4 regions of the Plantactinospora sp. KLBMP9567 genome follow, and region 1 is predicted to be linked to each of the others. Evidence: riboswitches for the same ligand, from Rfam matches in the RefSeq annotation. Region 1 holds a riboswitch; each other region holds the start of a gene.
The links. A riboswitch is a leader RNA that binds a small molecule or an ion and turns the genes downstream of it on or off. The one in region 1 is predicted to bind cyclic di-AMP.
Positions count from the first base shown of each region.

Region 2: linked by a shared signal. The riboswitch ahead of R6Y94_RS27575 (hypothetical protein) and the one ahead of R6Y94_RS07260 (hypothetical protein) in region 1 are both predicted to bind cyclic di-AMP.
Region 3: linked by a shared signal. The riboswitch ahead of R6Y94_RS36770 (C39 family peptidase) and the one ahead of R6Y94_RS07260 (hypothetical protein) in region 1 are both predicted to bind cyclic di-AMP.
Region 4: linked by a shared signal. The riboswitch ahead of R6Y94_RS02975 (hypothetical protein) and the one ahead of R6Y94_RS07260 (hypothetical protein) in region 1 are both predicted to bind cyclic di-AMP.

Region 1 is NZ_JAWQRR010000009.1:306,528-309,774, forward strand. Features, by position in the region: gene R6Y94_RS07255 (SDR family oxidoreductase) at 1-950, shown strand, start outside; cyclic di-AMP (ydaO/yuaA leader) riboswitch at 1,204-1,337, shown strand; gene R6Y94_RS07260 (hypothetical protein) at 1,341-2,363, shown strand; gene R6Y94_RS07265 (MarR family winged helix-turn-helix transcriptional regulator) at 2,591-3,025, shown strand; gene R6Y94_RS07270 (hypothetical protein) at 3,015-3,247, shown strand, end outside.
Region 2 is NZ_JAWQRR010000038.1:50,869-54,115, reverse strand. Features, by position in the region: gene R6Y94_RS27580 (glycoside hydrolase family 65 protein) at 1-430, shown strand, start outside; gene R6Y94_RS27575 (hypothetical protein) at 511-1,539, opposite strand; cyclic di-AMP (ydaO/yuaA leader) riboswitch at 1,542-1,674, opposite strand; gene R6Y94_RS27570 (hypothetical protein) at 1,813-2,016, opposite strand; gene R6Y94_RS27565 (hydrolase) at 2,230-2,883, shown strand; partial or broken gene R6Y94_RS27560 (TIGR04222 domain-containing membrane protein) at 2,924-3,247, shown strand, end outside.
Region 3 is NZ_JAWQRR010000050.1:1,059-4,305, forward strand. Features, by position in the region: gene mdlC (benzoylformate decarboxylase) at 1-1,056, opposite strand, end outside; cyclic di-AMP (ydaO/yuaA leader) riboswitch at 1,313-1,454, shown strand; gene R6Y94_RS36770 (C39 family peptidase) at 1,934-2,782, shown strand; gene R6Y94_RS36775 (DUF2231 domain-containing protein) at 2,850-3,247, opposite strand, start outside.
Region 4 is NZ_JAWQRR010000006.1:37,373-40,619, forward strand. Features, by position in the region: gene R6Y94_RS02970 (cellulose-binding domain-containing protein) at 1-291, shown strand, start outside; gene R6Y94_RS02975 (hypothetical protein) at 403-1,506, opposite strand; cyclic di-AMP (ydaO/yuaA leader) riboswitch at 1,513-1,640, opposite strand; gene R6Y94_RS02980 (cation diffusion facilitator family transporter) at 1,890-2,804, opposite strand; gene R6Y94_RS02985 (ABC transporter permease) at 2,957-3,247, opposite strand, start outside.

The DNA of each region.
Region 1 (3,247 bases):
TGGCCAGCCGGGGGATGCGGCTGGCGCTGCTGGCCCGGGGTGGGAGCGGTCTGCGGGGCGCGGCCGAGGACGTCCGTGCGGCCGGGGGTGTGGCGCTGCCGATCGAGACCGACGTGGCCGACCACCGCCAGGTCGAGGCGGCCGCGGACCGGGCGACCAGCGAACTCGGGTCGATCGACCTGTGGGTCAACAACGCGATGGCCTCGGTGTTCGCGCCGTTCACGGAGATCGGGCCGGAGGAGTTCCGGCGGGTGACCGAGGTCTGCTACCTCGGGTACGTCCACGGCACCCGGGCCGCGCTCGACCGGATGCGCCCGCGCGGGACCGGCACGATCGTGCAGGTCGGTTCGGCACTGGCCTACCGGTCGATTCCGCTGCAGTCCGCGTACTGCGGCGCGAAGCACGCCATCGTCGGGTTCACCGAGTCGCTGCGCTGTGAACTGCTGCACGACCGGAGCCCGGTCCGGCTCACCATGGTGCACCTGCCGGCGCTGAACACCCCGCAGTTCGACTGGGTGCTGTCCCGGCTGTGCAACCGGGCCCGACCGGTGCCACCGATCTACCAGCCCGAAGTGGCGGCCCGGGCCATCGTGTACGCGGCCGACCGGCCGGGCCGGCGGGAGTACTGGGTCGGCGCCTCGACGGTCGGCACCATCCTGGGCAACCGGTGCCTGCCCGGGCTGCTCGACCGGTACCTGGCCCGGACCGGGTACTCCGGCCAGCAGACGGAGCAGCCGGCCGACCGGAACCGACCGGCCAACCTCTGGCACCCGGTCGACGACGGCACCGGGGCGGATCCGGGCGCGCACGGCGCGTTCGACACGCCGTACCGGACACGGAGTCCGCAACTCTGGCTGTCCCAGCACCGGGGCGCGGTGACGGCGGGTCTCCTCTCGGCCGGTACGGTGGCCGGTGTGCTGTTCGGCACAGCGCCCTGGCGCAGGCGGTGACCGGAGAATCACCGACCGACCATCCTGGACACGTTTCCGCACGTCGGACGGGTGGGAACGCGCATGGTAAATAGCCGACAGCAGCTAGTCGATAATGGCGGGCAAAGCACGTCCTTCGATGCGTTCGACAAGCCGTGATTACTGATAGTCGTTGCCCGGCAACGCCTTTGCCCGTGAACGGGTCTTGCCATTCCGGAAGTGAAACCGGGTATGCTGTCTGCCGTTCATAGCCGCCGGATACCGCGTGGTCCGGCGCTGATCGCCGCCTAATCGCCACACGGCGAGCCGGGGACCCACGCACCCCTGGGGTGAATCCGCGAGAGCGGTAGGGACCACTTCCATCCCGAACCCGTCAGCTAACCCGGTCGGCGGCCGACGGAAGGGATACATGTGAGGGCACCCCTACGCCGAAGGCTGGCGACTGCCCTGGCACTGCTCACCGCCGCAGCTCTGGTCGTGGTCCCGTCGGAGGCGTCGGCGGCGCCCGCGCCGAAACCGGCCCCTCAGGAAGAGGCCGACTCGCCGGTGCTCGGAGACGTGCTCGCCAGCGCCGGCAAGCGGCTCGCCGAGGCGAAGGCCGAACGAACCAAGTCCCAGCGGCGGCAGCAGCAGCTCGGCAACCAGTTGAAGCAGGCGGAGGCCCGGCTGGCGGCACTCACTCCGGAGGCGAGCGAGATCGCGGCCGAGTCCTACCGCAGCGGCAAGCTCAGCGCCATCGCGATGCTGCTGAGCAACAACTCTGCCGACTCCTCGTCCAGCGCGTTCATGGAGCGGGCTTCGGCGCTCAACGAGCTGAACCTGTTCAACAACAGCAAGCTCCGGGCGCTCAACGAGGCGCGGGACGAGGTCGGCGCGGCCAAGAAGGCGATCGACGACGAGGTCGCCAAGCAGGCCGCGCAAGAGAAAATCATCAAGAAGCAGCAGTCGGACGCGAAGAAGGCGCTCGCCCTGGTGGGCGGCAACTCGCGTCCCGACAAGGGCCTGGTGGCGGCCACCTCGCCGGTCGCCCGTCCCGGGCCGGGGATGGCGGACGGCTTCCCGGGGCTGCCCTGCAACCGGGACGACCCGACCACCGGCGGCTGCATCACCGCCCGGACACTCCACATGTACAACGAGGTGCGCCGGGCGGGCTTCAAGAGGTTCGTCGGCTGCTTCCGGCCGGGTGGGCCGTTCGAGCATCCGAAGGGCCGCGCCTGTGACTGGTCGCTGCGCAACTCCGGGTTCAGCCGGGCCGCCAACGACGACCAGATGAAGTACGGCAACGACCTGGCCGCGTTCCTGATCCGCAACTCGGACCGGCTCGGCATCCTCTACGTGATCTGGTACAAGGAGATCTGGTTCCCGGACGAGGGCTGGAGTTCCTACAGCGGTCCGAGCGACCACACCGACCACGTGCACGTCTCCATGCTGTAGCCCGAGCCAACTCCGACCGCCCCGTCACCTGCCCGCCAGGCGACGGGGCGGTCGCGTTGTGCGGACAGGTGGCGTACCGGCTGGCATCATCGGCGGATGGCCGTCATCTCCGGCCATCGCCACGGGGGTCCATGGCTTTCTGGCCGACCGGGCGGCGCGGATAGCGGTCGAAAGGGATCGTGATCAACTGGTTGTATGCTGCACCAAGTTGGTTGTACTGTGCAACCATGAGTTCCGACGAGGCGCGTGCCATGCGGGACGCGGTCAGCCACTTCGTCCGGATGTTCGGGCTGCACAGGCCGGAGCAGACCCCGTGCGGGCAGGCGATGTCCGTCTCCGAGGCACACGCCCTCGCCGAGATCCACCGGGAGGGCGGGCTGCGCCAGGTCGAGCTGGCCCGCCGGTTGCGCCTGGAGAAGAGCACGGTGAGCCGGCTGGTCGGCCAGCTCGTCGGCCGAGGCTGGCTGGAGCGGACGGGTGCGGCCGGCGACGGCCGGGGAGTCTGGCTCACCCTCACCGCGCAGGGCTGCCGGGCCGCCGATCGGCTCGCCGCGGCCCGGGAGGCCCGGTTCGCCGCGCTACTCGACCGGATTCCACCCGACGAACGGCCGGCGATCCTGGCCGCCGTGCGACGGCTCGCGGAGGCTGCCGATGACCAGTGACAAGCCGATGACCAGCAGCGACCCCACGTCGTACCGGCCGGGCCGCCGCCGGCTCCTGCTGGGCTGCGCCGCCGGGTTGGCCGCCCTCGCCGTGGCCGCCGCCGTACTCTTCGTCGTCGACCGGGGGCGGGACGAGGGCGCTCGGGCCGACGCCCGGCGGCAGGCCGAGGTCGCCGAACGCGGTCGCGAGGTCATGCCGTTCGACCTCGAACGCACCACCCA
Region 2 (3,247 bases), on a different contig from region 1:
CTATCTGGGCGAGGCGGCCCTGATGGACCTGCACGACCTCAACCAGAACACCCGGGACGGCGTGCACGTCGCCTCGCTGGCCGGGGCCTGGATCGCCCTGGTGGCCGGGTTCGGGGGGATGCGCGACCACACCGCGACGCTCTCCTTCACACCCCGGCTGCCGAGCCGGATCGACCGGTTGGAGTTCTCGCTCCGCTATCGGGGCGTGCATCTGCGGGTCGACGTCCGGCCGCGCGAGGCGACGTACGCGCTGCGTGACGGCGAGCCGGACGACGCACTGGAGCTGCTGCACCATGGCGAGAAGGTCCGGATCACCTGCCTGGAGTCGGTGACCCGGCCGATCCCGCCGGCCCGCCCGGTGGGCCCGCAACCGGCCCAGCCGGCCGGTCGGGCCCCCGCCCGTCGTGCCCCCGAAGGCGAGCCGACCTGACCACCGGCCGGCAAGCCGGAGATCTTGACGACTTCTTGCCGCCCCCACCGCAAGAAGTCGTCAAGATCTGATCGGCACCCCTAGACCAGCGACAGGTGTACGTGGTTGGTGTGGTCGCTGGACGGGTCGCCGTGCGCACCGCTGTACGACTTCCAACCGGTCGTCGGCAACCAGATCTGCCGGTACCAGATCACGTACAGCACACCGATCCGGTCGGCGTTGCGGACGAAGAACGCGGCGAGGTTGTTGCCGTAGGTCCGGTTGGCGCCCGTGGCGGCACCCCGGAAGCCGCCCGCCTCGGCGGAGAAGTCGCAGGCCCGGCCCTTCGGGTGCTCGTAGGGGCCGCCGGAGCGGTAGCACCCGGTGAACCGGGTGAAGCCGGCCCGGCGCGCCTCGTTGAAGGCGTGCAGGGTGCGCGGGGTGACGCAGCCCGTGGTGGTCGGGTCGGGCCGGCTGCACGACTGCGGCGGCCAGGAGCCGTCGGCAGCACGTGGCGCGGACCGGGCCACCGGTGAGCGGGCATTGACGAAGCCTCCGGTGGAGGCGCCGCCGACCTGGGCCAGCGCCCGCTCGGCGGCCTGCTTCTGCCGCAGCATGATGGCGAGCTGCCGGCGCTCCTCGACCACCTCGGCGTCCAGTGCCTGTTTCGCCCGGGTGGCCCGCTCCCGGGCCTGACCCAGCGCACGCAGCGCGTCGTTGTCCCGCAGGGCCACCACCTCCAGGCCGCGGGCGCGCTCCAGGAGTTCCTCCGCCGAGCCGCTGTGCAGCAGCACCAGCACCGGGCCGATCCGGCCGGTCTGGTACGCCGTCCGGGCCACCTGCTCCACCCGGGGGCGCAGCTCGGCGATCCGTCCCTCCACCCGGCCTAGCTCGGCGGCGATCTTCGCCTGCCGAGCCTGGGTGTTGGCCAGCGCGTTCTTGGCCTGTAGGTAACCTCGGCCGGTCGATTCGAGCACGTCGCGCAGGAGCGGCGTGTCGCCTTCGTCGCCGAGAACGGCGGGGCTGTTCGCCTCCGCAACGCCGGGCCGGAGTGCTGCTCCGGCGAGCGCGCCGAACGTGGCGAGCAGGGCCAGGGCCAGCGGTAACCGCCGACGTGTGGATCCCGTCATGCATGTCCCTCCGTCGCCCGCCTACCGAGTTAGCTGACGGGTTCGGGACGGAACAAGTCCCTACCGCGGTTGCGGACTCACCCCACCTACCTGGGTCCCCGGCTCACCTCGTTGGTGATTCGGCGGCGGTCACGCCGGCGCGGAGGGGTGCGCCACCGGGCGAAACCGGGGTCAGCCTACCGGACCAACCGGGCCGACCTCGGGAATTCCGGGATGATCCGCCGTGGAAAATTCACCCCGGCCACCGATCATGAGTCGCGCCGGTACGACCTCCTAGCGGTCGCGTGGATCCTCCGAGTACCGCTCACCGCTGGACGGCATGCCCACCGCGTCACGCGGCGGCGTGCGGCGCGGATCGTCGAGCGACCTCGCCTTGGCAGCCTCGTCTGCCCATTCGCTCCGGTCGGGATTCTGCTGCCCCGGCTCGTCGGTGCGGGCCGAGCCGGACTTCGCCTTGCCGGATTTCTGGCGGGCCATAGCGTCCCTCACGTTCGTCTGCCGGTCGGCACGTCGGCCGTCCCGGTGCCTGGTCGGACGTTCCGGCCTTCCCCGACTGCGTACCGGCAAACCCGGGCCCCGGGCGGCTGGCGGCGTGTGGTTGAGCCCGGCGCCGCCGGGTAAGACCGACAGGACGGCGGTCGGCGCCACACCCGCGACTCTCCGCCGGGAAGAGGCATGGGAGGCAGTCGAATGGACACCCGGACCACCGAGACCACGATTCCGGCCGGAGACGTACGACTGACCGGCGACCTGGTCGTCCCCGCCGACGCACGCGGGATCGTCCTGTTCGCACACGGCAGCGGCAGTTCCCGGCACAGCCCGCGCAACCGGATGGTGGCCGAGGCGCTGAACCGTCGCGCCCTGGCCACCGTGCTGGTCGACCTGCTGACCCGGGACGAGGAGGCGCTCGACGACCGGACCGGGGAGTTGCGTTTCGACATCGGCCTGCTCACCGGCCGGCTCATCGGCATCGTCGACTGGCTGGCGACCGGCGAACCGGCCGGGCGGCTCCCGATCGGACTCTTCGGGGCCAGCACCGGCGCCGCCGCCGCGCTCTCGGCCGCCGCGCAGCGCCCCGACCGGGTGTACGCGGTCGTCTCCCGCGGCGGTCGCCCGGACCTGGCCGGCGCCGACCTGCCCCGGGTACGCGCCGAGACGCTTCTGCTGGTCGGTGGGCTCGACGACGAGGTGCTGCGGCTCAACGACCAGGCGCTGGCCGACCTCGACGCCGGGGCGGAGCTGCGGGTGGTGCCCGGCGCCACCCACCTGTTCGAGGAGCCCGGCGCCCTGGACCAGGTGGCCCGGGAGGCGGCGGAGTGGTTCACCGGCCACCTGCCCGGCTGACCGCCCCGCCCGGCCGTGGCTCGACCGGACAGCCCGGGACGGACGTGCGCGGGTTCTCCATACTCTAAGGATGACGGCGTTGTCCCGCGACTTGAGCACGACGGACCTCGGCTATCTCACCGGTGGCGCCTGGGGTGCCGTCCAGACCGCACTGGTGATGCTGCACGGCCGGGGCGGTGTGACGGCCGCCCGACCCGGCGGACTCAGCCGGACCGGCAGCATGCCGGCGTACGCGGAACCGCTGGAACGTGCCCTGTTCGGTGCGCTGTACGGCTCGATGTCACCCCGTGAGGTGGCCAACCAGCGGCTTGTCCGGCAGGCCCTGGCCGAGCAGCGGGAGGGCCTGATCGGGCTGGGACTGCTC
Region 3 (3,247 bases), on a different contig from region 1:
GCTCAGCGGGGTGCCGGCGGCCCCGTCCGGCGCGCCGGCCCGGGGCGGTGGCATCGGCCGGTCGGTCGATGGCAGCCGCTCGGCCAGCCCGGCGCAGGCCAGCCTGACGTCGCCGACCAGGCTGTCGCCGACCGGTGCCCGGGCCGCCTCGGCCGGGTCGTCGGTGACGTGCAGCAGCCGGGTGCCGTCCGGCAGATAGCCCCGCCGGCCGGGGACGTACGGGTAGTAACGGAACACCGGGGCACCGACCACCAGTACGGTGTCGTGTCCGACCAGTTTCTCGGCCAGCGGCCCGATCGCCGGTGGCAGCAGTCCCTGGAACTGGGGATGGTCCTGGGGGAAGCCGACCCGGTCCGCGAACGGCGGCTGCCAGACCGGTGCCCGGCTCCGCTCGGCCAGGGCGACCGCCTCGGCCCAGCCGCCGCTGCGGTCGACCGCGGATCCGATCACCAGCACGGGGTTCCGGCTCGCCGCCAGGATCTCGGCGAACCGGTCCAGTTCCGTCGGATCGGGTGCGACCCGGGTGCTGATCCGGCGTACCTGCGCGGTGCCGCTGGCCGGCTCGTCCCAGTCGTCCAGCGGCAGGGAGAGGTACACCGGCCCGGCCGGCGGCTGTACGGCGGTGGCGAGCGCCCGCATGAATGCCTCGGGAATGTCCTGCGCGCGCAGTGGTTCGTGGCTCCATTTGACGTACGGCTCGGGCAGTTGGGTCGGGCGCACGTTCGTCAGCATCGGCTCGGACAAATTCATCGTCCGGGTCTGCTGGCCGGCGGTAACGATCATGGGTGTCTTGTTGTGCCAGGCGGTGACGAGGCTGCCCATTCCGTTTCCGGTGCCGGGTGCGGTGTGCAGGTTGACGTGCACCGGCCGGCCGGTTGCCTGCGCGTAGCCGTCCGCCATCGCGACCGCGGAGGCCTCCTGGAGAGCCAGAACGTAGGCGAAGTCGGCCGGAAAGTTCTTCAGGAATGGCTCCTCGGTGGAGCCCGGGTTGCCGAACAGGGTGGTGAGGCCGAGGGAGCGGAGCAGGTCGTAGGTCGCTTCGTGCACGGTTGTCATCGGAAGGAGCCTCCTGGAGTCCTCGTCCCATGCTCGGACCACCGCGCCAAGCCGGTCATTTCCGTCATACCGTACGCGTACATGATCATGCCGGTTTATCTGCGCGGCCGCCCGCCGCCCCAAGCCCGGTCGCCGGTCGTCCCGATCGCGCTGTCAAGCCCTGTTTTCGCTGTTCAGTGGGGTTGGCAACGGCGGAAGGCGGCCAGTAATGTCGGCGGGTCTGGTCCGGCCCCTTGGTCGCCATCTGGGTGACACCGGAGCAGACCCGCCGAGTCGTTCTGTAACGAGCCGGGGACCCACAGTTATCTGGGGTGAATCCGCGAGCCGCTGGCCCGTGGTAGGGCGGCCTTCCCGCCCGAATCCGTCAGCTAACCCGGTAGGCGGTGTCGGAAGGAGTAGCTGTTCGTGCCGCACCACCCGGGCCCTGGCCCGTCCCCCCAGTTCCCTCGCTGCGTTGCGGCTCCACTCCCGGTCGCCGCGACCGTCCCGGACCGCCCTGACCGGACCGGCCGACCCCAGGCCGGCACCTGAACCTGGCCCGATAGCGGTCTGTGACGCGGAAGTCGTCGACGCGCGGGCACTGCCGGGTCCGCCGGCCAACTGGTCGCGGTCCCGGTGAGGCCGCCGGCCGGTCGCGACGGATCGTGGTAGCGCTGATTCCGCCGGTACGCCGATAGCGGCGCTCCCACCGGCTGGCGCACCGTCGGTCCGTCCGTACCGTCGGCCCGTTCCGCCGAATGCGTCGGCGGGCCTCTCCCGGGCGATTTCGTCCGTGCGATTCCGTGCGATTTCACGTCACATTCCGGCAGCGACCGAAACGCCGCGTCATTCCTTGCCCCCCGGTGGCGGTGACGCGCATTTCCCGTGGAGGATAACGTTGAAGCACGCAATTAACGGGCGGTTCCGGACCGCCATGTCGGGCCGGCGTAACCGGCTCGCGCTCGCCTCGGCCGCGGTGCTCGCCGCTGCCGCGTCCAGCGGGGTCGTCCTGGCCTCGACCGGCTCGGCGGAGGCCCCGGAGACCTCGACCGTCGCCGTCGCCGAACTCGGCGCCCCGGCGGGACAGGCCGGAGCGGCCATCGTCACCGCACCGGAGACCACCGCGCCGGAAACGACCGCCCCGGCGACCCCGTCGCAGTCGACGACCACCGCGCCGACCACCAAGGCGGCGAAGGCGGCCCCCGCCAGCACCCCGAGTAAGCCCCCGGCGCCGCCGGAGTCGAAGCTGCTGGACTACGAGTTCCAGGCCCAGATCAACGGCTGGTACTGCGGCCCGGCCGCCACCCGGATCGCGCTGACCGTCCGGGACAAGCAGCCGAGCCAGGACGCCGTCGCCGCCGACCTCGGCACCACGATGAGCGGCACCAACTCGGCCGAGGACACCACCCGGGTGCTCAACAAGATCACCGGAACCGACTTCTACCGTACCACCGCCATCCCCGGCGGCGCGGCCACCCCGGCCCAGATGGACCGGCTCCAGGCCGACGTCGTGCACGCCGTCACCAGCGGGTACGCCGTGGTGGTCAACATCGCCGGCTCGGCGACCGACCTCGACGGCGGCTGGCACAGCTACCCCGGCGGGCACTACCTGACCGTGGTCGGCTACCGCGACGACGGCCGTACGGTGAAGATCGCCGACCCGGCCATCCCGGGCGAGGACAGCAACTACTGGATGACCACCATCGACCTGGCGAACTGGGCGGCCACCCGGGGCTACTCGTCCTGACCCGCCCCGCCCGCCGGTAGTAGTACCGACCAGACGCCGGCCGTGCGTGCCCGTGCTCAGGCGGGAATCACTGGCCCTGCCACACCGCCTGGGCGCCCGTGTCGCCGGTGCGGAACACGTAGTACAGGGTGATCCCGGCCGCCGCCAGGGACAGCACCCCGAGCACCAGGGTCAGCACCGGCGACCCCTTGGCGGCGGCAGCGGCCGCGCCGCCCTCGGCGCTCCCCTCGGTCCCGGCGGTCACCGGTGCGGCGGTGGCCCGGGGCTTGACCAGGAAGACCAGCGCCAGGGTCAGCACCCCGAGCGCGATCGTCGCGTACAGGGTGTTGGTGCCGAGATCCTGGTGCTCCGCCAGTCGCGGCACGTACTCCGGACTGACCCGGTTACGGGACTCCAGCCGGGCGAGGAACCGGTCACCGGAGAGCTTGGCCATCAGTGCGGCCAGCGGGGTGGCGACCGCGAGCA
Region 4 (3,247 bases), on a different contig from region 1:
CCGAACGGTGTCGCGCTCAGCGCGCCGCTGCCGGTCAACCAGTGGACCTGCCTGGAGTTCATGGTGGACGGCGCGCAGGGCCGGCTCTCCACCTGGGTCAACGGCACCGCGGTGACCGGGCTGACCGCCGACGGTACGCCCACGCACGACGTCGACGGACAGTGGTACAACCGGGCCAACTGGCGGCCGAGCCTCACCGACCTGCGGCTGGGCTGGGAGAGCTACGGCGAGGGCGCGAACACGCTCTGGTTCGACGACGTGGCGCTGGGCTCGGCCCGGATCGGCTGCTGACCGGCGCACCCGGTTCGGGGTACGGCCGGGTGCGGAACGAGAACCGCCGGCACTGCCCAGGGGTGGCGGGCGGTGCCGGCGGTTCGCGATCGGTGCGTCAGGTGCGGTCGATCAGTTCATCGACAGGTGCACGTGGTTGGTGTGGTCGCTGGACGGGTCACCGTTGCCCCCGTTGTACGTCTTCCAACCGCTGCTCGGCAGCCAGATCTGCTTGAACCAGATCACGTACAGCACGCCAAGTCGATCGGCGTTTCGCACGAAGTACGCCGCCAGGTTGTTGCCGTACGTCCGGTCGCCGCCGGTCGCCACCCCGCCGAACCCGTTCTTCTGGGCGGCGAAGTCGCAGGCCTGCCCCTTCGGATGCTCGCCGCTGCCGCCGCTGCGGAAGCAGGAGACGAACCGGGTGAAGCCGGCCGCCTGGGCCTGCTTCAGCGCGTGCAGGGTGCGCGCGGTGATGCAGCCGCTGGTGGTCGGGTCGTCGAGACTGCACGACTCGTCCGGGAAGGAGCCGTCGGCGTTGCGGGGTGCCGGTCGCGCCGACCCGCCGCCGCTGCCGCTGATCCCCGAGCCGGCGCCGCCGCTGTTGTTCGCCGCCGCCAGCGCCCGTTCGGCCTGCTTCTTGCGGGTCTCCATCACCTCGACCTGCTTGCGCTGCTCGCCGACCTCCTTGTCGAGCGCCGCCTTGGCCTGGGTCTCCTTGTCCAGGCTCTCCCGCAGCCCGCGCAGCTCCCGGCTCTCGTTCGCCGAGATGGTGTCGAGTGCGGCGGCCCGGTCCACCAGGCTGGTCGGAGAACCGCTGTTGAGCAGGGCGGAGACCTGCCCGAGCCGACCGGTCCGGTACGCCATGTCGGCCATCTCGGCGACCCGTTCGCTCCGGCTCGCCACCTCGGTGCGCAGCGCGGCGAGCTGCTGGTTCAGTTCCGTCTGCCGCTTGACGGAGTTGGCCAACCTGTTCTTGGCGGTCAGGTAGCCCTTGCTGGCGGCCTGAAGCTGCTCGCGCAGGCTGTCGGTGCCTCCGTCGATGTCGTCCCCGCCGGGTGCTGCGGCCAGCGTCCCGGGGGTCGCGTACTCCGGTGCCGCGGCGGCGGGTGCGCCGCCGAGTGCCGCGAGGACCATGCCCAGGGCGACGGCCACGGTCGTCGCGGCCTTCCGGGGCAGTCTCGTGGCTCTCCGCGCGGGTGCCGGAGCCTGTCGGGTGGGTGCCAGGAACGGCATATGACAATGTCCTTCCGTCAGCCGCCGACCGGGTTAGCTGACGGGTTCGGGACGGAAGATCCCTACCGCTGGCGCGGATGCACCCCTGGTACGTGGTTCCCCGGCTCGCGCATGCGATTAGGCGACGGTCTCCGCAGGCGCCGGAGGGCGCCGCCCGGCGGAGACCGGAGCCGAGCCTACCGGCAGTTGCCGCCCGGGGATACGTGGCGTTGCCGGAGTTAGATTCACGATTCTCCTACTTCGCAAGGATGTATCCGGACAAAAACCTCAAGTGCCGGATCGAAACTTAAGATGCCGCTAACTATCGGTGAGCCTCGACCTCTCCTGAGGCGGAATTCCGACAGTTTCCGGCCGGCCACGCCGTGACGCAGCGTCGCGAACGGTCACCAGTCGGTGGGCCCGCAGCCTCCGGGGGCGGTGTTGGGCTCGACCTGGAGGGTGGCGTGCGAGATGTGGAAGTCCTCGCGCAACGCCGACCGGGCCGCGGCGAGTACGGTACCGACCTCCGCATCGCTATCCAGCCTCAGGTGCGCCGAGGCCACCTCCATGCCGGAGGTGAGGGTCCAGACGTGCAGGTCGTGTACGTCGCAGACCCCGGGTACGCCGGCCAGCCGGGCGCGTACGGCGGCCACGTCGAGGTGCTCGGGCGCGGCCTGCACCAGGATGCGTACGGCGGTCCGGCCGAGCCGCCAGGTGCGGGGCAGGATGAACAGCCCGACCGCCAGGGCCACGATCGGATCGGCCCAGCGCCAGCCGGTCAGGATGATCACCACGGCGGCGACGATCACGCCCACCGAGTTGAGCAGGTCCCCGAGCACTTCGAGGTAGGCACCGCGCAGGTTGATGCTCTCCCGCGCGCCGGCCCGGAGCAGGCCGAACGCCGCCGCGTTGGCCAGCAGGCCGAGCGTGGCCACCAGCAGCATCGGCCCGGCCGCGACCCGGGGCGGGTCGTCGAACCGGCGTACCGCCTCGACCAGCACATAGAGCGCCACCCCGAACAGCAGTACCGCGTTGGCCAGCGCGGCCAGTACCTCCAGGCGGTAGAGCCCGAAGGTCCGCTGCGGGTCGCCGGCCGCCCGCCGGGCCGCCGTGATCGCGGCCAGCGCCATCCCGATCCCGAGCACGTCGGTGAACATGTGCCCGGCGTCGGAGAGCAGCGCGAGCGAGCCGGTGAACAGCGCGGCGACCGTCTCGACCACCATCAGGACGGCGAGCAGCCCGAAGGCGGCCCAGAGCCGTCCCCGGTGCCGTTCCGCCGCCCGGGTCAACCGCCCCCCGTGGTCGTGCCCGACCCCCAACGTCCCCTCCTTCCGGCCCGGTCGCCCCCGCCGTCGATACTGCCGGCCGGGCGGCGCCGGAAACCCGTCCTGTACGGAATCGGTGCCCCGTCCCTACCGGAGAACGACGCTGACCCGTCCCTACCCGAAGACGACGGGCGGGCGTGCCCGGCTCACCCGTCGTCGCCGAGGGTGGCGACGATCGGGGCCCGGGCGGCCCGGCGAGCCGGTAGCAGGCTGGCCAGCACCGCCGCCGAGGCGGCCAGCGCCGCGCAGAGGGCCAGCTGCCCCACCGGTACGGCCGGCAGCCCGTGCCCGTAGCTGCTGATCAGACCCATCGCCGCCGTCCACCCGAGGCCGAGCCCGAGGGCGATCCCGGACAGTGCCCCGACCGCACCGGCCAGGGCCGCCTCGGTCAGCAGCATGGTCGCCAGTTGCCGGCGGGACAGGCCCAGCGCCCGGAC